DNA from 4 places in the Pseudoalteromonas sp. SR44-8 genome. Region 3 is predicted to be linked to each of the others. Evidence: predicted binding sites of a transcription regulator. Region 3 holds the regulator's gene; each other region holds the start of a gene.
What was found. Region 3 encodes sigma-54, which starts transcription at its own class of promoters, with help from an activator protein. Its sites were predicted from a motif close to GTTGGCACGNNNNTNGNNT; they were not measured.
Positions count from the first base shown of each region.

Region 1: H5183_RS12785 (BON domain-containing protein) is a predicted target of sigma-54. The motif match lies at 1,135-1,153, and genes of this name have one in related genera.
Region 2: H5183_RS01885 (diacylglycerol kinase family protein) is a predicted target of sigma-54. The motif match lies at 1,364-1,382, and genes of this name have one in related genera.
Region 4: H5183_RS13070 (DUF1328 family protein) is a predicted target of sigma-54. The motif match lies at 883-901, and genes of this name have one in related genera.

Region 1 is NZ_JACJDS010000023.1:16,977-19,186, reverse strand. Features, by position in the region: gene H5183_RS12790 (S8 family serine peptidase) at 1-736, opposite strand, end outside; gene H5183_RS12785 (BON domain-containing protein) at 1,206-1,529, shown strand; gene H5183_RS12780 (hypothetical protein) at 1,771-1,962, opposite strand; gene H5183_RS12775 (hypothetical protein) at 2,064-2,210, opposite strand, start outside.
Region 2 is NZ_JACJDS010000003.1:43,543-45,752, reverse strand. Features, by position in the region: gene H5183_RS01890 (branched-chain amino acid aminotransferase) at 144-1,145, shown strand; gene H5183_RS01885 (diacylglycerol kinase family protein) at 1,420-2,210, shown strand, end outside.
Region 3 is NZ_JACJDS010000044.1:24,979-27,188, reverse strand. Features, by position in the region: gene lptB (LPS export ABC transporter ATP-binding protein) at 1-198, shown strand, start outside; gene H5183_RS18375 (RNA polymerase factor sigma-54) at 265-1,761, shown strand; gene hpf (ribosome hibernation promoting factor) at 1,790-2,077, shown strand; gene ptsN (PTS IIA-like nitrogen regulatory protein PtsN) at 2,082-2,210, shown strand, end outside.
Region 4 is NZ_JACJDS010000023.1:73,459-75,668, forward strand. Features, by position in the region: gene pdxJ (pyridoxine 5'-phosphate synthase) at 1-354, shown strand, start outside; gene H5183_RS13065 (hypothetical protein) at 424-615, opposite strand; gene H5183_RS13070 (DUF1328 family protein) at 670-843, opposite strand; gene H5183_RS13075 (OadG family protein) at 1,365-1,610, shown strand; gene oadA (sodium-extruding oxaloacetate decarboxylase subunit alpha) at 1,621-2,210, shown strand, end outside.

The DNA.
Region 1 (2,210 bases), on a different contig from region 3:
TGGTCACTGTTGCCCCAGCGGCTTGACATTGACTGATAGCTGCAACAAGGTCAGAACCATATGCCCATATTCCTTGGTCGTTAAATACCTTAACAATGTGTAAACCCAATTGGCCCGAAGAATTAACCCCAACAACACCCTGACCATTTCCACCTAACGCTGCAATAGTACCCGCAACATGTGTACCATGGCCGTTACCATCGTTATACCAATTACCTGTATCATTAGCGCCATAACCATCACTGCCAGTGACGCCTGTATTTGGTAAGTCAGGATGATTTAGTGTGTAGCCAGTATCCATAATACATACTTTTTGACTGCCAGTTAGGTTATCTGAAAGTTGTTGAGCTTGAACCATAGTAATACCATATGGGGTGCTTTCGGCCATTAAATAACGCTTTGGATCCACTTCTATACTGGCTACATCGCTACTTTGTAATAAACGAGCTTTTTGATCCGCCGTTAAAACCACCGCCATTGCGTTAATATCAGGCAAGCTTTGTAGTACTTCAACATTAGCTTGAGTAGCAACATCGCTCATCAAGCTTACTTTAATATTATTAATCTGCGCTTTACTTTGAGCAAACGCAGTATGTAGAGCAGTCGTTTGCTCAGATAAATGCACAATAAAACGCTCTGACTCTACTTGCTCAGCGATTGCAGAACCAGCTGTTGATAACAAAATAGCACTCGCTAATGCCGTTATTTTGAATGTTGGGGTTTTCGACGCTTTCATTTAAAAATCCTTGGATGTTAGTTTAAAGAGAATTGAATTAACAAATAACTCACATCAATTTAATAAAAACACCTAAAGACAACGCTGTCAACAAACCGAGTACAGTTGTTTATCCATAGAAAGTAGAGCAATTAATCTATTGTAATTAAAGAAAATATTTTTAATTAGATGGCTATACAGTAACTAAACCACATGCCTTTGATTTACTTGAGTTCAATGATTTTTGTAAAATAAATGTTACAGGTAATTTTATATCATATTGTTCTAAAAAAACAAAAAAAGGAACAAATAAATCTAAAGTAATTAAAAATTACCGTATTTTTTACTCAGTTGAATGTAAAAAACTCCTAAATAGTTTACAACAATTTTAAATTATCAATATATTTCAATGACTTAATCTTGGAATGAATATTGTAACACTAGGGTTACTAGTCACTAAATAAATATAATAGACGTTATGGGAGGAATCATGAATCGCTTCAAATTAACTATGTCATTAGTATGCTGTATAATTTCACTCGCCTGCACAATACAAGTCAGTGCGGCCACCAGCACAATTATGATCAGCAGCGTTTCTCCTCAACCGACATTACAACAGACTATAATTCATAAACTGCGCAGGAATCCAAACCTACACCTCTCGCAACTACAAGTGCACGTTAATGGCAACAAAGTAGCCCTGTACGGTATAACCGAAACCGGCTTTGAACGCGCACTGGCACAAAAGTTTTTAGAAAATACCCAAGGTGTGGCAATTATTGAAAATAAAATGCAGGTTAAAGTAGCTAGATAGAAGATTAAAAATTGATTTGCAAGGCTCTACTATTTAAAGACAAGATAAGCATTACTGTGCTTGCTCAACATATAAAAACATCACCAACACACCGCAATGCACAATAAGGTATTTAATAGAAATAGAACTGCTTTGTTGTGTTATCGCTAGTGCAATTAAACTCACTGCTGAGTTTAATTGGCAATTTTATGCGTTTAACACAAATGTGAGAAACACTAATCTACAGATGAATTTTTATGATTTACTCAACTGCTTTAATTTTAACGATACCAAACTTAATGAGGCCAAAATATCCGATCTCGGCAGCTACCACTACAGGCAGAACTATTTTTAACCAATAGTTTGGTGAACCGTAAAACATCGCCAGTATAGTCACTGCAATAGATGAAATAATTAGGGCTGCAATACCGCCACTAACCTTATCAATTCGCACTGGCTCCTTACAATTTGAGCACTTTACTTTCAAGGGATTCATGGTGTTTAAAACTGCCATAAAAGAAATACTGGCACTACAATTATTACACTTACTCATTACTAACTCTCAGTTGGTTTAATAAAGAAATCTTTGGCATCGCTAAAATACAAAGCCCATGCAGCGAACAATGGATATATAGCTTTATTTATAATATTTGAAAATGAAAAAACAGCGTTACTTTCTAATGAAACGATAAGTGAATCACC
Region 2 (2,210 bases), on a different contig from region 3:
ACAATATGGCTGACAAAATTGAAATTTTACCAAATTGCAAAAAAATCCCGTTGCTTACAATAAATGCCTTGTTTTAGTTATGGTTAAACGGTGCATGAATGTCATACAATGGGGTAAAAGTAGACCACATAAGAGAGATTAAAATGGCCGCATTCGGTACCGTATTTATGCCGCAGATGATTCAAGCACGTTTTACTGATAACGCTTGGAGCGAAAGCTCTGTTGTTCCGTCAGATAAAATTGAACTTCATGCTGGTGCACATGTTCTTCACTATTCAAGTACATGTTTTGAGGGGTTAAAAGCATTTCGCCATGAAGACGGCTCAGTTTATATTTTCCGTATGGACGCTAACATTGCCCGCATGAAACAAAGCTCGCATTTATTAAGTTTACCTGAAGTTGATGGAGCCATGCTTGAAAAAATGATCATTGATATTGTTCGCCAATATGCTGATGAAACGCCGTTACCACCGGGCTCTATGTATATTCGTCCAACTCATATCGGTACTGAAGCTGCAATTGGTAAAGCGGCTGTGCCGTCATTAAGTTCATTATTGTATGTGCTATTATCACCTGTTGGTGATTACTTTGCTGGTGGCGCGACTGCGCTGCGAGTATTGTTAGAAGAAGATGGTATGCGCTGTGCCCCACACATGGGTATGATCAAAAGCGGTGGTAACTACGCTAGCGCATTAGCACCCATTACGGCAGCACGCTTGCAACATCAAGCCGACCAAATTCTATTCTGTCCAGGCGGTGATGTACAAGAAACTGGTGCCGCAAACTTTATTTTAATTGATGGTAATGAAATTATTACTAAAGCGCTAGACAGCACCTTTTTACATGGCGTGACGCGCAGCAGTATTTTAACCATCGCTAAAGATTTAGGTATGACAGTATCCGAGCGCAATTTTACAGTCACTGAATTACTTGAGCGTGCTGCAAAACCGGGTACTGAAGCTGCTTTATCTGGCACTGCTGCGGTATTAACCCCAGTGGGTACTTTTATTCATAATGATAAAGAATACAAAGTGGGCAGTGGTGAAGCAGGGCCAACGACAATGCGTTTGCGCCAAGCCCTTAACGATATTCAATGGGGTAAAGCACCAGACACCCATGGCTGGTTAACCAAAATCGACGTGTAAAGTTAAACGATATGTTTTTATAAAAAGCCTAGGTTATTTATAACCTAGGCTTTTTTATGGTCTAAGTTATTTAATAATCTATACTTTCAACTGTGTAAGTTAGCTGCAAAGATGTGTAAAAATAACGTATGTAAACACAGCAAGTATCACTAAACTAATCAGTTGATATCTTAATGCTATGAAATATATATGAATATTTATTTCTGTGAAATTTTATTAGTGGCGCATAGATTGCATTTCTATTTGGGTATAACTAACGACAAAAGGAGCGTTTATGTGGGCCGCAATAAGTTACTTATTATTGGCAATTGTATTTATCATTATGGGGTGGCAGGTTAGTCCTAGCTATTTTTCGCTGCTATTCTATTGGACGGCTTTATCTTTATTACTGGTAAGCGGTGCCTATTTTTTTAATATTGCAAAAATTTTTCGTAAACGAGAAAACGGTGTTATCCCGTTTTACATTCGTTGGGCTTTCATACCTTTTTTATTGGGGGCACAAGTTTATAACGCGTGGAGCCGAAAGCACGATAAAGTACCGCCATTACAACAAATTAACGAACACTTATTTTTAGCCTGTCGGTTATTCCCTTCAGATATAGATACTTTAAAAGATAACGGTATTACCGCGATTTTAGATGTAACCTGTGAATTTGATGGACTTGAATGGTCATCAACACAAGAAAACATAAACTATTTAAATATCCCTGTGCTTGATCATCGAGTCCCAACACGTTCGCAGCTTAATCAAGCGATTAACTGGATTGCCCATCATATTAAAGATAATCGTCGAGTGGTGGTGCATTGTGCGTTGGGTCGTGGTCGATCGGTGTTTGTGATGGCGGCTTATTTACTCAGTCAAAATAAGGAGGCTGATGTACATCAAGTGCTTGCGCAAATAAAAGAAACACGCGAAACCGCTAATTTAAATAAACACCAACTACGTCAACTAGTTAAACGCCATAGAAAGGGTGAGTTATTAATCAAAAATAAAGCGGTATTAATTGCTAATCCAGTTTCCGGCACTAAGTTATGGCAGCAAAAAGAGCATTTAATTGTTGCGCG
Region 3 (2,210 bases):
AAGAAGATTATTGAACACCTTAAAAACCGTGGTATTGGCGTACTTATTACCGACCACAATGTACGAGAAACCCTTGATGTTTGTGAAAAAGCCTACATAGTTTCTCATGGGGAGTTAATTGCATCAGGTACCCCTGAGCATGTACTTGCCGACCAAACAGTCCGCGATGTTTACCTGGGCGAGCAATTTAGGCTATAAAGCCACGCTCGGCTAAGTATCTGCTAGACTTAACGATGATAACAATAAAAGGATTGTTAGAGATACATGAGGCAATCACTCCAGCTGCGCATGGGCCAGCAACTTACAATGACACCACAGCTGCAACAAGCAATTCGCTTATTGCAACTCAGTACATTGGATCTCCAGCAAGAAATTCAAGAAGCACTCGACAGCAATCCATTGTTAGAGCTAGAAGAGCATGAATATTCAGACGACACGGCTGGTAAAAACGAACAAAAACAAGATAACGATGACTTAACCGTTAGTGCATCAGCAGACAACAAGCCCAGCGAATATGAACAAGAAAGTAGCGAAGCATTAAGTAAAGAGACTTTAAGTGACGAAATGGCTATGGACGTCACCTGGGACGAATACATGAGTGCTGCGCCAAATACGTCATCCGGCCCAATGCCTGAAGATGAGTCAATTTATCAAGGTGCTTCAACTGAAACCCTGCACGAATATCTGATGTGGCAATTACAGCTCACACCTTTTAGTCCAACCGATGAAGCTATTGCCATTGCGATTGTTGAAGCTGTTGACGATTCAGGTATTTTAACCTTGAGCTGCGAAGACATCGCAGAGAGCTTAAATCAAGGTAATAACGAAGAAGAAATCGAACTAGACGAAGTGCAAGCAGTGTTAAAACGCATTCAGTTATTTGACCCTGTTGGTATTGCTGCGCGCAGCCTACAAGAATGTTTATGTATTCAATTAAATCAATTTGATCCTGCAACTCCTTGGATTAGCGAGACTAAAATGATTTTAACTGATCATATCGATTTATTAGCTAGTCGTGACTATCGCACTTTGATGAAAAAGACTAAGCTTAAAGAAGATGAGCTGAAAGAAGTAATGACACTGATCCACAGCCTTAACCCAAAGCCTGCGGATACTATAGTACGCGAAGAGTCAGAGTATGTTATACCTGATGTCTCGGTGAAAAAAATTAAAGGTCGCTGGGTGGTTGAACTTAATCCAGACAGCATGCCAAAAATTAGAGTGAACAGCCAATATGCGGCAATGTCACGCTCAGTAAAATCAAGCACTGACAGCCAATTTATACGCTCGCATTTGCAAGAAGCTAAATGGTTTATTAAAAGCCTAGAAAGTCGTAACGAGACGTTACTCAAAGTAACTAACTGCATTGTAAAACAACAGCAGGGATTCTTTGAGCATGGCCCTGAAGCAATGCGACCTATGGTACTAAACGACGTTGCTGAAATGGTTGAGATGCACGAATCAACAATCTCTCGCGTAACGACACAAAAGTACATGCATACCCCCCGTGGTATTTTTGAGTTAAAGTATTTTTTCTCAAGTCATGTAAGCACTGAGAACGGCGGCGAATGCTCTTCGACAGCTATTCGAGCATTGATCAGAAAATTGATCAGTGCAGAAAACTCAGCGAAACCATTGAGTGATAGTAAGATTGCAGATATATTGGCAGAGCAAGGTATCAAAGTAGCTAGACGGACTATTGCAAAATACCGCGAGTCGCTGGCTATTCCACCGTCAAATCAACGTAAAAGTTTGATTTAAGGCGTAAAATCACAAGAGGAAAATGCTTATGCAACTAAATTTAACTGGTCGTCACGTAGAAATTACTGATTCATTAAGAGACTATGTAAACAATAAGTTTGCCAAGCTTGAAAGGCATTTTGATCATATCAACAATGTCCATGTTATTCTTGATGTAGAAAAACTAAGCCAAAAAGCAGAGGCCACATTACATGTCAGTGGCGCTGAATTATTTGCCTCGACTGAGCACCAAGACATGTATGCAGCTATTGACGGACTAATCGATAAACTTGATCGTCAAGTAATTAAACACAAAGAGAAGCACGCTCGACACTAACACTATGAAATTAAGCTCACTTATTTGTCAGGACTGCAGTAAAGCTGCGGTCCTTTTTAATAGCAAAAAACGGATCATTGAATTTATAAGCCAATTGGCTCATGAACAACTCCCTCAGCTATCACAACAAGAA
Region 4 (2,210 bases), on a different contig from region 3:
GGTATAAAAGTGTCGTTATTTATCGATGCAGACAAAGCACAACTAGATGCAGCTACAGCCTGTAATGCCCCATATGTTGAAATTCATACTGGCGCTTATGCGGATGCGCAAACTGATGCTGAGATACAAAAACAACTTGAGCATATTCATCAAGGTGTAAAGTATGCAGCAAGTTTGGGTTTGATAGTAAACGCCGGCCACGGACTTCATTATCATAACGTGAAACCGATTGCTGCTATGAAAGAGATTTACGAACTAAACATTGGTCACGCAATTATAGCGCGTGCAGCCATAGATGGATTAGATAAAGCAGTACGTGACATGAAGCGACTAATGCTAGAAGCGAGAGCTTAATTTTAACTTCTCTTAAAATGCAAAAAACGACTCAAAAGAGTCGTTTTTTATTATTTGTATCTAACTGGATTAACAGTTAGTTTCTTTAGCGTTAACGCCTTCTTTTACTTCTTCACAGGCGTCTTCTACTTTGTTTTGTACGTCGGTTACAGCTTCATCGATGCGTTCACCGGCCTCTTCTGCATGATTGTCTTCACAACCCATGATAAAAAAACTAGCGAATAAAGCGATCACAGCAGTTTTAATAGTTGTCGATTTCATAATGTAATTCCTTGTAAAATTAATAAATGTGTTGTTATTTAAAATAAATTGTTATCACTTAGGGACATTGCCGCGCAACGCACCTGAAACGAGTGAAATAACTAACAATACAATAAAGATAAAAAAGATAATCTTAGCAATTCCTGCTGCGGCACCTGCGATACCACCAAAACCTAACACTGCAGCAATAAGCGCAATAACTAAAAATGTAATTGTCCAGCGTAACATTGTCGTCTCCTTGGTTTGTTAATTTGTTCAGAGTAAATAATGCCAGTTACATGCCATGTGTTTAAATCCTTTATTATCAATTGGATAGTGTTTATTTTATTTATTTTCATGAATTAGGTGGGAATTATTTACAGCTTTATCTGTAACTTATACTCGGCGTCCTGAAAAATAAATATTTCAGCATGATTTTTTGGTAAGACCAATTTCATGTTGAGTGCTTTTTCATTAATTTAACAGTTGTTGAGTAGTTCGGTTGGTAAGTTATTAAGGTGCAGATTAGATTTCACTTATAAGTTATAGCTATATTCAGTATTTTTATCATCTATATCCTATTAAATTATAGTAAAAAGCAGTGTGTTAACTTTGCTGAAGATATGTTAGCTTTATATTAATTGGTTTTACCAATTTACAAAGTGTTGGACTTGGTCTGTTTCTTTGATATGATTATTGCATAAATATTTAAATAAAGTGATTTTTTACCTATCTTTCGGGTGGGTAAGAATACTCAGGGGGGGGGCAGAATGGATATAGGTCAATTACTTGCTACTGCAGCAAACTTAATGCTCACTGGGATGGTGGGAGTTTTCGTTTTTCTTTCGTTGTTGATTGCAGCAATTACCGCTATGTCTAAATTAGCGAGCCGCTTTGAACAGCCGGTTGTAATGCCAACGCGGACACCATCGATCAAAGCACCCGGTGTACCAAGTGAACACATCGCTGCGATAAGTGCTGCCATAGCTCAGTACAAAAATAAACAAAAACTATAAGGGATGACTTGTGGCTAAATTAAAATTAACAGAATTAGTACTTAGAGACGCGCATCAATCATTATTAGCAACGCGTATGCGTTTGGATGACATGCTACCGATTGCACAAAAATTAGATGATGCAGGTTACTGGTCGATCGAATCATGGGGTGGGGCTACTTTTGATTCATGCATTCGTTATTTGGGTGAAGATCCTTGGGAGCGTATTCGTGCTCTTAAAAAAGCTATGCCAAATACTAAACAGCAAATGTTATTACGTGGTCAAAACCTTTTAGGCTATCGTCATTATGCAGATGATGTTGTTGAAAAATTTGTAGAGCGAGCGCACAAAAATGGTGTTGATGTGTTTCGTATTTTTGATGCGATGAACGATGTTCGTAATCTTGAAACGGCTATTAAAGCTGCGATTAAAGTTGGCGCACATGCACAAGGTACAATTTCGTACACAGTAAGCCCGGTTCATACACTTGATATGTGGTTAACGCTTGCCAAGCAGCTTGAAGAGTTAGGCTGTCATTCAATTTGTATTAAAGATATGGCTGGTTTGCTTAAACCATACGATGCAGAAGAGTTAATCAAAGCGTTAAAAGAAACAGTCTC